One region of the Citrobacter koseri ATCC BAA-895 genome, then DNA from elsewhere that is predicted to be linked to it. Evidence: predicted binding sites of a transcription regulator. Region 1 holds the regulator's gene; the other holds the start of a gene.
The links. The regulator Fur, encoded in region 1, represses iron uptake genes when iron is present. The targets are predictions, from matches to a motif close to ATAATAATGAGAACNACTATCAA.
Positions count from the first base shown of each region.

Region 2: bfd (bacterioferritin-associated ferredoxin) is a predicted target of Fur. The motif match lies at 6,126-6,148, and genes of this name have one in related genera.

Region 1 covers NC_009792.1:2,292,012-2,300,262, forward strand. Annotated here, with positions in the region: gene ybfF (esterase) at 1-715, shown strand, start outside; gene ybfE (LexA regulated protein) at 844-1,137, shown strand; gene fldA (flavodoxin FldA) at 1,288-1,818, shown strand; gene fur (ferric iron uptake transcriptional regulator) at 2,108-2,554, shown strand; gene chiQ (ChiQ/YbfN family lipoprotein) at 2,678-3,010, opposite strand; gene chiP (chitoporin ChiP) at 3,060-4,466, opposite strand; gene glnS (glutamine--tRNA ligase) at 4,910-6,577, opposite strand; gene nagE (PTS N-acetyl glucosamine transporter subunit IIABC) at 6,911-8,251, opposite strand, start outside.
Region 2 covers NC_009792.1:4,351,156-4,359,406, reverse strand. Annotated here, with positions in the region: gene CKO_RS20275 (helix-turn-helix transcriptional regulator) at 1-411, shown strand, start outside; gene tusD (sulfurtransferase complex subunit TusD) at 411-797, shown strand; gene tusC (sulfurtransferase complex subunit TusC) at 797-1,156, shown strand; gene tusB (sulfurtransferase complex subunit TusB) at 1,164-1,451, shown strand; gene rpsL (30S ribosomal protein S12) at 1,577-1,951, shown strand; gene rpsG (30S ribosomal protein S7) at 2,048-2,518, shown strand; gene fusA (elongation factor G) at 2,616-4,730, shown strand; gene tuf (elongation factor Tu) at 4,801-5,985, shown strand; gene bfd (bacterioferritin-associated ferredoxin) at 6,183-6,377, shown strand; gene bfr (bacterioferritin) at 6,449-6,925, shown strand; gene CKO_RS20225 (prepilin peptidase) at 6,922-7,389, opposite strand; gene rpsJ (30S ribosomal protein S10) at 7,769-8,080, shown strand; gene rplC (50S ribosomal protein L3) at 8,113-8,251, shown strand, end outside.

The sequences.
Region 1 (8,251 bases):
CCTCGTTCACGGTTTGTTTGGCAGCCTGGACAACCTCGGCGTGCTGGCGCGCGACCTGGTGACCGATCACGATATCATTCAGGTTGATATGCGCAACCACGGTCTCTCCCCTCGCGATCCGGTGATGGACTACCCGGCAATGGCGCAAGACTTACTGGATACCATTGATGCCGAAGGCATTGAGAAAGCCACCTTTATCGGCCACTCCATGGGCGGTAAAGCGGTAATGGCGCTCACCGCGCTGGCGCCGGAGCGTATTGACCAGTTGGTCGCGATCGACATCGCGCCGGTCGATTACCACGTTCGCCGCCACGATGAAATCTTCGCCGCCATCAATGCCGTCACCGACGCGGGCGCCGAAACCCGTCAACAGGCCGCCACCGTTATGCGTCAACATCTGCAAGAAGAAGGCGTCATCCAGTTTCTGCTGAAATCGTTTATCGACGGCGAATGGCGCTTTAACGTACCGGTGTTGTGGGAACAGTATCCACATATTGTGGGCTGGGAGACCATTCCAGCCTGGGATCGCCCGGTGTTGTTTATCCCCGGCGGCAACTCGCCTTATGTGACCGAAGCATATCGTCACGATCTGCTGGCGCAGTTCCCTCAGGCGCGGGCGCACGTCATCGCCGGAGCGGGCCACTGGGTTCACGCGGAAAAACCCGATGCGGTGCTGCGCGCCATTCGTCGCTATCTGGCAGATAAGGCCAACTGATTAAAAACTCAGCGTCCGCGCGCGATTACGTCCGCGGGCGTTGGCGTGTCTGCCTTGCTGATGTATGATGGCGCGCTATCCATCCGGGCAGACGCCTGGCTGATTGTTTCCCCGAAGTCACCAAAATCATGGCCAAAGAACAAACGGACCGTACGACATTAGATCTGTTCGCACACGAGCGTCGCCCGGGACGACCCAAAACCAATCCGCTTTCGCGTGATGAACAGCTGCGCATTAATAAGCGTAACCAGCTAAAACGCGACAAAGTACGTGGCCTTAAGCGTGTCGAACTGAAACTCAACGCTGAGGCTGTCGATGCGCTGAACGAGCTGGCCGAATCCCGCAATATGAGCCGTAGCGAACTCATCGAAGAGATGCTGATGACTCAACTGGCAGCGCTGCGCGGCCAGGGCGTAGTCTGAAAAACTGCTCAATATCATAAATCATGTAGCACAGAGTGCAGTCCCGCGTGATTGCTGTTTCCGCATGCCTGACTGTTCTGCTATGATTGCCCTTATCTGCGGGCAATACGCCACCACCATTTCAATAAGTTTCAAGAGGTTATTTTACTCATGGCAATCACTGGCATCTTTTTCGGCAGCGACACCGGTAATACCGAAAATATCGCAAAAATGATTCAAAAACAGCTTGGTAAAGACGTTGCCGATGTGCATGACATTGCGAAAAGCAGCAAAGAGGACCTGGAAGGGTACGACATCCTGCTGCTGGGCATCCCGACCTGGTACTACGGTGAAGCGCAATGTGACTGGGATGACTTCTTCCCGACTCTCGAAGAGATTGATTTTAACGGTAAACTGGTGGCGCTGTTCGGCTGCGGCGACCAGGAAGATTACGCAGAATATTTCTGCGACGCGTTAGGCACCATCCGCGACATCATTGAGCCGCGCGGCGCGACCATCGTCGGTCACTGGCCAACGGCGGGCTACCATTTTGAAGCGTCCAAAGGTCTGGCTGACGACGATCACTTTGTTGGTCTGGCTATCGACGAAGACCGTCAGCCTGAACTGACCGCAGATCGCGTTGAAAAATGGGTTAAACAGATTTCCGGCGAACTGCACCTCGACGAAATCATTAACGCCTGATTTTGTGCGGCGCAGAAAAGCATCTGCGTCGCATCAATAGATAAAACCAATTAAAATAATTGCTACAAATTTGTAACTTTCTTGCCTGACCCTGTACAATGTCCGGGTGTTATTCTGGTATTGCACAGTGTGTTTGTTGGCGATACCTCGTTTTTATTAACAATATTTGCCGGAGGCTTGCAGTTTTCATTTAGGCGTGGCAGTTCTATAATGAAACGCATGATCTCAAGTGCAATTTCTGTCACTTCTTTGTTTGAAGTGAATCGTTTAGCAACAGGACAGATTCCGCATGACTGACAACAATACCGCATTAAAGAAGGCTGGCCTGAAAGTAACGCTTCCTCGTTTAAAAATTCTGGAAGTTCTTCAGGAACCGGATAACCATCACGTCAGTGCGGAAGATTTATATAAACGTCTGATCGACATGGGTGAAGAGATTGGGCTGGCGACCGTGTACCGTGTGCTGAACCAGTTTGATGACGCCGGTATCGTAACCCGCCACAATTTTGAAGGCGGTAAATCCGTTTTTGAGCTGACCCAACAGCATCATCACGATCACCTTATTTGCCTCGATTGTGGCAAAGTGATCGAATTCAGTGATGATTCTATCGAAGCGCGCCAGCGTGAGATTGCGGCTAAGCATGGCATTCGTTTGACGAACCACAGCCTCTATCTCTACGGCCACTGCGCTGAAGGCGATTGCCGGGAAGACGAGCACGCGCACGACGCGAAGTAATGTGAACCCTCCTAAAAAGCCAACCGACCGGTTGGCTTTTTTTATGCCTCCGACCCGGTAGCGGCCTTAAAAAACGCAAACGGGCGGAGAGAACTCTCCGCCCGCCATTAACCCGCCCTGCTTTTATTTGGCGCTATTTTTGCTGCGAATTTCCTGCCAGATTTTGTCGCAATCGGCGGTCACCGCCTGATCGTTCCCCGTACGCGTAGCCTGAATGCACTGCTGGTAATCCAGTATGCGCACGCTCTCTTCTGTAGCAAACTGCTTGTGCTGGTCATCTTTCTTCAGCACGTTCAGTACACTCTGACAGGCCTCAATTTTCTCTGGCGAACCTTGCGCCGTATTGATGCAGGCGCTATATGCCTCTTTTAACTGACTGTCTTCTTTCGGCGCGGTTGGCTGCGCGCAGGCCACCAGTCCCGATGCCATCATGGCGATGAGTAACAGTTTTTTCATATCAGTGTCCTCAACGTTGCGGCAGACAAATCGCCTGCCGCAACGAGCATCAGAAAATAGTGAACGGAGCGATAACCATGAACTTCACGTCACGTTCATCCTGGAAGATGTTGCCGTAACCGCCGCCCCAGCTTGGGATGTTGGAGTGGTTGTCATATTCCGTGAAGTGCAGTTTAAACATGGTGCCTTTGGCACGGCCTTCCTGTAGGGTGTAGACCGCATCAAGGCTGTAAGAAGACTCTTCAATGGTACGGTTTTTGTCATAGTACGCATCCGGGGTAATCTGCCAGGTTGATGGCTTCGCGTCCCAGGCGTAAACGTATGACGCCCCCACTGCCCAGCCCGGCAGGTTCCAGTTTTTCAGATCGTACATCGCACCGAAGAAGACGGCTTTTTCGCCGTTGGCGTTAAAGTCTGAGCGGTTATCCCACCAGATATCCAGACGACCGTTTGAGGATGCGTAAGTTGGCGTCATACGTTGCAGGAAGTAACCTTGTTGACCGTCCGCCTTAACCCAGGTCCCTTCCAGGCGCAAATCGACGACTTCGGCCACTTTGTAACCGAAAGTCAGCGCCTGCAACCAGGCGGTGCCGTCATAAATATCGTTTACGCTGCGATCATCAACTTTGTCGCGCGCACCATAGAACTGATAGCTGGTGGTGAACGGGTTGCCGCCCAAATCAAATTTGTAGCTGGCTTTAGCAAAATACTGGTCGACATACCCTTCTGACTGACCAAATGCCGCTTCCAGCACGAGGTCATTTTTGAAATCGTATTTAGCACCGATAGAATGGAGGTAATCCACTTTGGTCTTTTTATCGGCCTGATAGAATTTATCAACATCGGTGTGCCACGGCGCTTTATATTGGTTGGCCCACATATAGGAGAAACTCAGCGCGCCCGCATCACCGTAGTCAAAATTCGCTCCGGCTTCCGCACCCTGATAAGTACCCGGCATAAAGCTCCAGTGCGGCGCTAACAGCGTCTGACCGGTCGGCTGGATATACCCCGCACGCGCCCAGGTTGGCCCGTACTTAAATTTTGCCGCGGCTTTATAAAGGCTGATCCCGCTCTTATCGCCAGAATAATCTTCATCGTAACCTTTATTCTTTTTCGAGAAGGCGATTTCGTTGGGGTGTCCGCTGTCGCCGTTTTCCGCCATTTCTATCGCGGTAAATGCCGCGATATCCAGACCGAACATATCAGCCGCATAACCAGACTGGAAATCCAGATTGGCGTTCCAGGTCGCGTGTGAAAGGTTGGTTTTATATTTGTCATCGTCGGTGACATCTTTACGGTCACGCTCACGCTGCCAGTAATAGATGCCGCCTGTTAACGTGGAATCGTCAATAAAGCCTTCGGCCTGAGCCTGTGGAACGACGACCAAACCTGACATTGCTGTGATACCGGCGATAGCCAGCGCCAGCGTACTACGTTTGCCACTAAACGTACGCATGTGTTAATCCTCTTTGACGTATAAAATGCTGCCGAACAAAAGCGGACAGCGAAAAATAAAAATGTAAAAGTAGCGTTGAGAAAAACCTCGCAGACTACAGTGAATAGACTATTTTTCGCGACGCGAATTATCAATCTCTTTCTGTAACGAGAATGTAAGAGTATGAGCAACCGCACATATTTCATTGCTTTCTGTTACATTTTCATCAGGCGCTAAAAAAGATGAACAAAAGTTAAAATTGTCTTGTTTTCCATGCACATGAAATCGGTTTCACATGAAATGATATTCATTCCATAAATTCACTATGCCAAAACTATTTTGTTGCGAAATTATTTTCCCGACGGCATTAATTCGCTCTGCAAACAGAGAGCGGGATGACAAAATGGAAAGGATAAAAAAACGCCGCAAAATGCGGCGTTGGAAGGTGATGCGATGTGGTGGCTTTACTCGCCCGCTTTAGCCCACGTATCGCGCAGACCTACGGTACGGTTAAATACGCGTTTATCCGCCGTTGTGTAGCGGCTGTCCAGGCAGAAGTAGCCTTCACGCTCAAACTGATACGCTTTACCCGCTACGGCGTTCTGCAACGACGGTTCCGCGTAACCCTGCTTAATTACCAGCGATTCAGGGTTGATCACGGACAGGAAGTCCTCTGCGGCGCCCGGGTTCGGCACGCTGAACAGACGATCGTACAGACGAATTTCAACCGGCAGCGCGTGTGCCGCGCTTACCCAGTGAATGACGCCCTTCACTTTACGGCCATCAGCCGGATCTTTGCTCAGGGTGTCCGCATCATAGGTACAGAAGATGGTGGTGATATTGCCTTCCGCATCCTTCTCCACGCGCTCAGCTTTCACCACATAGGCGTTACGCAGACGCACTTCTTTCCCCATCACCAGACGCTTGTACTGCTTGTTCGCTTCTTCGCGGAAGTCAGCACGATCGATCCAGATCTCACCGCTAAACGGTACTTCACGGCTGCCCATTTCCGGTTTGTTCGGATGGTTCGGCATGGTGACCATTTCGCTTTCGCCCTGCGGGTAGTTTTCGATAACCAGTTTCACCGGATCGATAACCGCCATCGCGCGCGGTGCGTTTTCATTCAGATCTTCACGAATGCAGGACTCCAGCGACGCCATCTCAATGGTGTTGTCCTGCTTGGTAACGCCGATGCGTTTGCAGAATTCACGGATGGAGGCCGCGGTATAGCCACGACGACGCAGGCCAGAAATGGTCGGCATACGCGGATCGTCCCAGCCTTCAACGTGTTTGTCCGTCACCAGCAGGTTCAGCTTACGCTTGGACATCACGGTGTATTCCAGATTCAGGCGCGAGAATTCGTACTGACGCGGGTGAACCGGGATGGTGATGTTGTCCAGCACCCAGTCGTACAGACGACGGTTGTCCTGGAATTCCAGCGTACACAGAGAGTGCGTAATGCCTTCCAGCGCATCGCTGATGCAGTGGGTAAAGTCGTACATCGGGTAGATGCACCACTTGTTGCCGGTCTGGTGGTGTTCGGCAAATTTAATGCGGTACAGCACCGGATCGCGCATCACGATAAACGGCGACGCCATATCAATTTTGGCGCGCAGGCACGCTTTACCTTCTTCAAAACCACCGGTACGCATTTTTTCAAACAGCGCCAGGTTCTCTTCCACGCTGCGATCGCGGAACGGGCTGTTTTTACCCGGCTCTTTCAGCGTACCGCGATATTCGCGGATCTGATCCGGCGTCAGCTCATCGACGTACGCCAGACCTTTGGTGATCAGCTCAACCGCATACGCATGCAGCTGATCGAAGTAATCTGAGGAGTAGCAAACGTTGCCAGCCCAGTGAAAACCTAACCACTCGACGTCGTTTTTGATCGAATCAACGTACTCGATATCTTCTTTTACCGGGTTGGTATCATCGAAACGCAGGTTGCACAGGCCCTGATAATCTTGCGCGATGCCAAAGTTCAGACAGATGGATTTCGCGTGGCCGATGTGCAGATAGCCATTCGGCTCCGGCGGAAAACGGGTGTGGATTGTGGTGTGCTTACCACTGGCCAGATCTTCATCGATGATCTGACGAATAAAGTTAGTCGGGCGGGCTTCAGCCTCACTCATCGTGGATTCCTCAAAGCGTAAACAACGTATAACGGCATATGATCTTATAAGCCGGACAGACTGACAACCTTTAGTTACTTAAAAAGTGGCTTTGAAGAAAATATGGGGGCTGATTGCTGTAAAAAAAAGCGATGGCGCTTTGCCGGATGACGGCTACGCCTTATCCGGCCTACAAGCTGCTACAACTGTGTCGAACCGTAGGCCTGATAAGCGCAGCGCCATCAGGCGCATTTGCCGGATAGCGGCTATACCTTATCCGGCCTACAGGCGGCAAAAAAAAAAGCGGCGGAGGTTTCCCCCCGCCGCTCAGGCACAAACTCTACTCAGGAGCGATTATTTGCCTTTAATCTCATACAGTGGCGTTTGACCTGCAACCACCTGACCTTCAGCTTTAATCACCAGACCGCTGAAATCGTCAATGTTGCTGCAAACCACCGGGCTAATCATCGAGCGCGCATTGGCGTTCAGGAACTCCAGATCCATTTCCAGGATCGGCTGACCGGCAACCACTTCGGCACCCTCTTCCACCAGGCGTTTGAAGCCCTGACCGTTCAGCGCAACGGTATCGATCCCCATGTGGACAACGATTTCCGCGCCTTTTTCGGTTTCCAGGCAGAACGCATGATTGGTGTTGAAGATTTTCACAATGGTGCCTGCCGCCGGGGAAACAACGGTTTTATCCGTTGGTTTCACCGCCACGCCGTCGCCAACCGCTTTGCTGGCGAACGCTTCGTCAGGAACCTGTTCCAGCGCAACCACGTCACCCGTGACTGGAGAAACCAGCGTCGCGATAGTCACCGCATTAGGAACCGCCTGCGGTTTTGCCGCCGGCGCCGCAGTCACTGGCGCGCTGTCAGCAGACGCTGCCGCAACCGGGCCACGCGCCACCACTTTCTTCATTTCGTCGCCGATAGATTCCGCTTTCGCGCCGACGATAACCTGGATGGTCTGTTTGTTCAGTTTCACCACGCCGGACGCACCAAGACGTTTACACATCGCATCGCTCACGCGAGCCGCGTCGGCAACGGTCAGACGCAGACGGGTGATGCAGGCATCGATCGCTTTCAGGTTATCCGTACCGCCAACCGCAGCAATGTAGTTGGTCGCCAGTTGGGTCATACCTTCTTCAGTGTTGCTGTTCGCTTCGTCAGTCACGATATCGTCGTCTTTATCTTCACGACCTGGCGTTTTCAGGTTGAACACGCGAATTACCGCGCTGAACAGCAGGAAGTAGATGACGAAGAATACCGCGCCCATCACCAGCAGCATCCAGACGTTTTTGCTGGCCGCAGGCAGGCTATACATCAACACGTAGTCAATTGCGCCTGCGGAGAAGGAGAAGCCCGCATGAATACCCAGCAGCGTCGCGATGAACAGGCTGATACCGGTCAATATTGCGTGCAGGAGGTACAGCAACGGCGCCAGGAACATGAACAGGAATTCCAGCGGCTCAGTAACACCAGTCAGGAACGCGGTGATCGCAACGGACAGCAGCATACCGCCAACCATTGGACGACGCGCTTTCGGCGCAGCGAAGTACATCGCCAGCGCCGCACCCGGCAGACCAAACATCATGATCGGGAAGAAGCCGGACATGAACATCCCCGCCGTGCCGTCACCCGCGTAGAAGCGGTTGATGTCGCCGTGGAATACCGTACCTGCCGTGTTAGTGAA
Region 2 (8,251 bases), 2.1 Mb from region 1:
AAAAGCGGTGTCCTGATGAAGTCAGTGACGATTGCCATTCGCAACCGCGAGCATCGCGTAATTGGTCTGCTGTGCATCAACATGAACCTTGATGTGCCGTTCTCGCAGATTATGAATACCTTTATTCCGCCGGAAACGCCGGAAGTGGGTTCCGCCGTGAACTTTGCCTCCTCGGTGGAGGATCTGGTCACTCAGACGCTGGAATTCACCATTGAAGAGGTGAATGCCGATCGCAATGTCTCTAATAACGCGAAGAATCGTCAGATTGTGCTGAATCTGTATGAGAAGGGGATCTTCGATATTAAAGATGCGATTAACCAGGTGGCTGACCGCCTGAACATCTCCAAACATACGGTCTACCTCTATATTCGTCAGTTCAAAAGCGGCGACTTCCAGGGGCAAGATAAGTAATGCGTTTTGCCATTGTGGTGACGGGGCCAGCGTACGGAACGCAGCAAGCGAGCAGCGCGTTGCAGTTTGCACATGCCTTAGTTAACGAAGGGCATGAGCTGAGCAGCGTCTTTTTCTACCGGGAAGGCGTGTATAACGCCAACCAGTTGACCTCTCCGGCCAGCGATGAATTCGACCTGGTGCGCGCATGGCAGCAGTTGGGCGCGCAGCATGGCGTCGCGTTGAATATCTGCGTTGCGGCGGCGCTGCGTCGCGGCATTGTGGATGAGACCGAAGCAAAAAGGCTGGCGCTGGCATCAGCCAACTTACAGCCAGGGTTTTCGTTGAGCGGGCTTGGCGCGCTGGCGGAAGCCTCCCTGACCTGCGATCGCGTGGTGCAGTTTTGATGAAACGTATTGCTTTTGTATTTTCCACCACGCCGCACGGCAGCGCATCGGGTCGCGAAGGACTGGATGCGTTACTGGCGACGTCGGCGCTGACGGAAGAGACTGGCGTCTTTTTTATCGGCGACGGCGTTTTTCAGATTCTTTCGGGACAAACGCCTGACGTCGTGCTGGCGCGGGATTACATCGCCACCTTCAAACTGCTGGGGCTGTACGATATCGAGCAATGCTGGCTGTGTGCCGCCTCGTTGCGTGAGCGCGGTCTGGAGACGGGGGCGAGTTTCATCGTGGATGCGACGCCGCTTGAACCTGAAGCGTTGCGCGGTGAACTGGACAATTATGATGTTATCCTGAGGTTCTGACGTGACTATCCTGCATACATTACATCGTTCCGCATGGCTCAGTGACGTTTCCGCGCTTCTTCGCGTGTGCAAAGAAGGCGATGCGCTTTTATTGCTACAGGATGGCGTTACGGCAGCCATCGAAGGTAGCCGTTTCCTTGAAAGTTTGCGTAACGCCCCCATAACGGTTTACGCACTGAAAGAAGATATCGATGCTCGCGGTTTGAGCGGTCAAATTTCAGACAGTGTCGTCAGGGTTGACTATACTGACTTCGTCAGACTTGCGGTTAAGCATCCCAGCCAGATGGCCTGGTGATTGTGGGATCGTTGTATATTTCTTGACACCTTTTCGACACCGCCCTAAAATTCGGCGTCCTCATATTGTGTGAGGCCGTTTTATTACGTGTTTACGAAGCAAAAGCTAAAACCAGGAGCTATTTAATGGCAACAGTTAACCAGCTGGTACGCAAACCACGTGCTCGCAAAGTTGCGAAAAGCAACGTGCCTGCGCTGGAAGCATGCCCGCAAAAACGTGGCGTATGTACTCGTGTATATACTACCACCCCTAAAAAACCGAACTCCGCGCTGCGTAAAGTATGCCGTGTTCGTCTGACTAACGGTTTTGAAGTGACTTCCTACATCGGTGGTGAAGGTCACAACCTGCAGGAGCACTCCGTGATCCTGATCCGTGGCGGTCGTGTAAAAGACCTCCCGGGTGTTCGTTACCACACCGTACGTGGTGCGCTTGACTGCTCCGGCGTTAAAGACCGTAAGCAAGCTCGCTCCAAGTATGGCGTGAAGCGTCCTAAGGCTTAATGGTTCTCCGTTAAGTAAGGCCAAACGTTTTAACTTAAATGTCAAACTAAACTCGTAGAGTTTTGGACAATCCTGAATTAACAACGGAGTATTTCCATGCCACGTCGTCGCGTCATTGGTCAGCGTAAAATTCTTCCGGATCCGAAGTTCGGATCAGAACTGCTGGCTAAATTTGTAAATATCCTGATGGTAGATGGTAAAAAATCTACTGCCGAAACTATCGTATACAGCGCGCTGGAGACCCTGGCTCAGCGTTCTGGTAAATCTGAACTGGAAGCTTTCGAAGTAGCTCTCGAAAACGTGCGCCCGACTGTCGAAGTTAAGTCTCGCCGCGTTGGTGGTTCTACTTATCAGGTACCAGTTGAAGTCCGTCCGGTTCGTCGTAATGCTCTGGCAATGCGTTGGATCGTTGAAGCTGCTCGTAAACGCGGTGATAAATCCATGGCTCTGCGCCTGGCGAACGAACTCACTGATGCTGCAGACAACAAAGGTACTGCAGTTAAGAAACGTGAAGACGTTCACCGTATGGCAGAAGCCAACAAGGCGTTCGCACACTACCGTTGGTAATCCCTTCGGAATTTTAGTCACCAGGCGGGCGCTTCCAGCAAGCAGCCCGCTTTGGGCTACTTAAATTGAACGCCTAGAAGATAAAACGAGGAATCAAATGGCTCGTACAACACCCATCGCACGCTACCGTAACATCGGTATCAGTGCGCACATCGACGCCGGTAAAACCACTACTACCGAACGTATTCTGTTCTACACCGGTGTAAACCATAAAATCGGTGAAGTTCATGACGGCGCAGCTACCATGGACTGGATGGAGCAGGAGCAGGAGCGTGGTATTACCATCACCTCCGCAGCGACTACTGCATTCTGGTCTGGTATGGCTAAGCAGTATGAACCGCATCGCGTAAACATCATCGACACCCCGGGGCACGTTGACTTCACTATCGAAGTAGAACGTTCCATGCGTGTTCTTGATGGTGCAGTAATGGTTTACTGCGCAGTTGGTGGTGTTCAGCCGCAGTCTGAAACCGTATGGCGTCAGGCAAACAAATATAAAGTTCCGCGCATTGCGTTCGTTAACAAAATGGACCGTATGGGTGCGAACTTCCTGAAAGTTGTTGGTCAGATCAAAAGCCGTCTGGGCGCGAACCCTGTTCCGCTGCAACTGGCGATTGGCGCTGAAGAAGCGTTCACCGGTGTTGTTGACCTGGTGAAAATGAAAGCCATCAACTGGAACGAAGCAGATGCAGGCGTTACCTTCACTTACGAAGATATCCCGGCTGACATGCAGGAACTGGCTGAAGAATGGCACCAGAACCTGATCGAGTCCGCTGCGGAAGCTTCTGAAGAGCTGATGGAAAAATACCTGGGTGGCGAAGAACTGACTGAAGAAGAGATCAAAAAAGCTCTGCGTCAGCGTGTTCTGAGCAACGAAATCATCCTGGTAACCTGTGGTTCTGCATTTAAGAACAAAGGTGTTCAGGCGATGCTGGATGCGGTAATTGATTACCTGCCATCCCCGGTTGACGTACCTGCGATCAACGGTATCCTGGACGACGGTAAAGATACTCCGGCTGAGCGTCATGCTAGCGATGATGAGCCTTTCTCTGCACTGGCATTCAAAATTGCTACCGACCCGTTCGTGGGTAACCTGACCTTCTTCCGTGTGTACTCTGGTGTGGTTAACTCTGGTGATACCGTACTGAACTCCGTGAAATCTGCACGTGAGCGTTTCGGTCGTATCGTTCAGATGCACGCTAACAAACGTGAAGAGATCAAAGAAGTTCGCGCGGGCGACATCGCTGCTGCTATCGGTCTGAAAGACGTAACTACGGGTGACACCCTGTGTGACCCGGACGCGCCGATCATTCTGGAACGTATGGAATTCCCTGAGCCGGTAATCTCCATCGCAGTAGAACCGAAAACCAAAGCTGACCAGGAAAAAATGGGTCTGGCTCTGGGCCGTCTGGCTAAAGAAGACCCGTCTTTCCGCGTATGGACTGACGAAGAATCTAACCAGACCATTATCGCCGGTATGGGTGAGCTGCACCTCGACATCATCGTTGACCGTATGAAGCGTGAATTCAACGTTGAAGCGAACGTCGGTAAACCTCAGGTTGCTTACCGCGAAGCGATTCGCTCGAAAGTTACCGATATCGAAGGTAAACACGCCAAGCAGTCTGGTGGTCGCGGTCAGTACGGTCATGTTGTTATCGACATGTACCCGCTGGAGCCGGGTTCCAACCCGAAAGGCTACGAGTTCATCAACGACATCAAGGGTGGTGTAATCCCTGGCGAATACATCCCGGCCGTTGATAAAGGTATCCAGGAGCAGCTGAAAGCAGGCCCGCTGGCTGGCTATCCGGTTGTTGACATCGGTATCCGTCTGCACTTCGGTTCTTACCATGACGTTGACTCCTCTGAACTGGCGTTTAAACTGGCTGCGTCTATTGCCTTTAAAGAAGGCTTTAAGAAAGCGAAACCTGTTCTGCTTGAGCCGATCATGAAGGTTGAGGTAGAAACGCCGGAAGAGAACACCGGTGACGTAATTGGTGACTTGAGCCGTCGTCGCGGTATGCTGCGCGGTCAGGAATCCGAAGTTACTGGCGTTAAGATCCACGCTGAAGTACCGCTGTCTGAAATGTTCGGATATGCAACTCAGCTGCGTTCTCTGACCAAAGGTCGCGCATCATACACTATGGAATTCCTGAAGTATGATGATGCACCGAGCAACGTTGCTCAGGCCGTTATTGAAGCCCGTGGTAAATAATCCACAGGATTAAAACCTAAGTCCCGTGCTCTCTCCTGAAGGGGAGAGCACTATAGTAAGGAATATAGCCGTGTCTAAAGAAAAATTTGAACGTACAAAACCGCACGTTAACGTCGGCACCATCGGCCACGTTGACCATGGTAAAACTACTCTGACTGCTGCAATCACTACCGTACTGGCTAAAACCTACGGCGGTGCTGCTCGTGCATTCGACCAGATCGATAACGCGCCGGAAGAAAAAGCTCGTGGTATCACCATCAACACTTCTCACGTTGAATACGACACCCCGACTCGCCACTACGCGCACGTAGACTGCCCGGGCCACGCCGACTATGTTAAAAACATGATCACCGGTGCTGCGCAGATGGACGGCGCGATCCTGGTTGTTGCTGCGACTGACGGCCCGATGCCGCAGACCCGTGAGCACATCCTGCTGGGTCGTCAGGTAGGCGTTCCGTACATCATCGTGTTCCTGAACAAATGCGACATGGTTGATGACGAAGAGCTGCTGGAACTGGTTGAGATGGAAGTGCGTGAACTGCTGTCTCAGTACGATTTCCCGGGCGACGACACGCCGATCGTTCGTGGTTCTGCTCTGAAAGCGCTGGAAGGCGAAGCTGAGTGGGAAGCGAAAATCATCGAACTGGCTGGCTACCTGGATTCTTACATCCCGGAACCAGAGCGTGCGATTGACAAGCCGTTCCTGCTGCCGATCGAAGACGTATTCTCCATCTCCGGTCGTGGTACCGTTGTTACCGGTCGTGTAGAGCGCGGTATCATCAAAGTGGGCGAAGAAGTTGAAATCGTTGGTATCAAAGAGACTGCGAAGTCTACCTGTACTGGCGTTGAAATGTTCCGCAAACTGCTGGACGAAGGCCGTGCTGGTGAGAACGTAGGTGTTCTGCTGCGTGGTATCAAACGTGAAGAAATCGAACGTGGTCAGGTACTGGCTAAGCCGGGTTCCATCAAGCCGCACACCAAGTTCGAATCTGAAGTGTACATTCTGTCCAAAGATGAAGGCGGCCGTCATACTCCGTTCTTCAAAGGCTACCGTCCGCAGTTCTACTTCCGTACAACTGACGTGACTGGCACCATCGAACTGCCGGAAGGCGTAGAGATGGTAATGCCGGGCGACAACATCAAAATGGTTGTTACCCTGATCCACCCGATCGCGATGGACGACGGTCTGCGTTTCGCAATCCGTGAAGGCGGCCGTACCGTTGGCGCGGGCGTTGTTGCTAAAGTAATGAGCTAATTATTTAATAATTAGTTCTGCACTTAAAAAGGGCGCTTCGGCGCCCTTTTTGCTGTCTGTCATATCTACCTGCTATATAAAGAGTGTCATATTTAGTCGCATTTTTTATTCCTCTCCCTGCACACAAACGTATTTGTGCTATTGTAATCATAACTATTCTCATTTACACTTTGCGCAGAAATTGAACGGGAGCGATCATGTACGTTTGTTTGTGTAATGGTGTAAGTGATAAAAAAATTCGTCAGGCTGTTCGTCAGTTTCACCCTCAATCTTTCCAACAATTACGTAAGTTTATTCCTGTTGGAAATCAATGCGGTAAGTGCGTCCGGGCGGCGCGTGAAGTGATGCAGGATGAGTTAATGCAAATGCCGGAGTTTAAAGAAATCGCCTGAGTCACATTCTTTTTTTTGACATCCTTGTAGCCCCATCTACGCTCTAAGAGTGGAAGCGGAGGGACTATAAAATGAAAGGTGATGTTAAAATCATAAATTATCTCAATAAACTATTGGGAAATGAGCTTGTCGCAATCAATCAGTACTTTCTCCATGCCCGTATGTTTAAAAACTGGGGGCTCACTCGTCTGAATGACGTCGAATACCATGAATCCATCGATGAAATGAAACACGCTGATAAATATATCGAGCGTATTTTATTTCTTGAGGGTATCCCAAACTTGCAGGATCTTGGCAAGCTGGGCATTGGTGAAGATGTCGAAGAGATGTTGCAGTCAGATCTCCGTCTGGAACTGGAAGGAGCGAAGGATCTACGTGAAGCCATAGCCTACGCCGACAGCGTTCATGATTACGTTAGCCGGGACATGATGATTGAGATCCTGACAGATGAAGAAGGGCATATCGACTGGCTTGAGACGGAGCTGGATCTGATTGCAAAAATTGGTCTACAGAATTACCTGCAATCGCAGATTAAAGTGGACGATTAACTCCCCGACAGCAGTGTTTTCCAGCCAATGATAAAACCCGCAGCCGCCAGAAATGGCCCGAACGGCAGCGGGTTTTTTAATGCCCCTTTCCCGTTTATTACGTACATCGCCATCACGTTAATGCTGGCAATAAGCGCGGCCAGAAAGACCAGCAGGGGTAATGACTCCCAACGATGCCAGGCGCCAAGCGCGGCAAGAAATTTGATATCGCCGTACCCGAGCCCTTCTTTGCGATACAGCAGTCGATATCCCCAATAGAGAAGGGCGAACCCGCCGTAACCCGCAATGGCGCCCCAAAGCGCATCTGGCAAATGGTCAGGTAAACAGCACAGGTAATAAAGCAGGCCGCTCCAGAGCAGGGGACAGGTAAGCCGATCGGGCAAGAGTCCTGTTCGCGCGTCATATATCCCGGATAGCGCAGATAATAAGAGGTAGATAATCAGGAAGGGGAGGTCGGGTTGCATCATGTCATCCTCATTAAACGTTGCGCTCACCATCCGTGAAACTCATTTTCCATGCAACGGAGGAATGATGACGTTGCGCAGTGTATTCCGAAGAAAATGCGCAAAACAAAAACGGCACAATGCATGTGCGAAGTTGCTCGCATTACAGACGAAATGATTAATATCTACGCGGCACTTGCGTCAGGCTGAGATTTGCGTATAATGCGCGGGCTTGTCTTAGTTGACGGCAGGTTCGATCTGAACCTTAGGTAGCCGATTTGGTTATCTAACAATGCTCCCAATCGGGGAGCTACGTAAGAACGGTTACACTCTCCCATCAATCGTAATGGGCACGAGGAGTAATCATTTTCGTTTATAAAATAATTGGAGCTCTGGTCTCATGCAGAACCAAAGAATCCGTATCCGCCTGAAAGCGTTTGATCATCGTCTGATCGATCAATCAACCGCGGAAATCGTCGAGACTGCTAAGCGCACTGGTGCGCAAGTCCGTGGTCCGATCCCGCTGCCGACCCGCAAAGAGCGCTTTACCGTTCTGATCTCCCCGCACGTTAACAAAGACGCGCGCGATCAGTACGAAATTCGCACTCACAAGCGTCTGGTTGACATCGTTGAGCCAACCGAGAAAACCGTTGATGCTCTGATGCGTCTGGACCTGGCTGCCGGTGTAGACGTGCAGATCAGCCTGGGTTAATCAGGTCATCGAGCGATTGAGAGGTTGAAACAATGATTGGTTTAGTCGGTAAAAAAGTGGGTATGACCCGCATCTTCACTGAAGATGGCGTCTCTATCCCAGTAACCGTAATCGAAGTTGAAGCAAACCGCGTTACTCAGGTTAAAGATCTGGCTAACGATGGCTACCGCG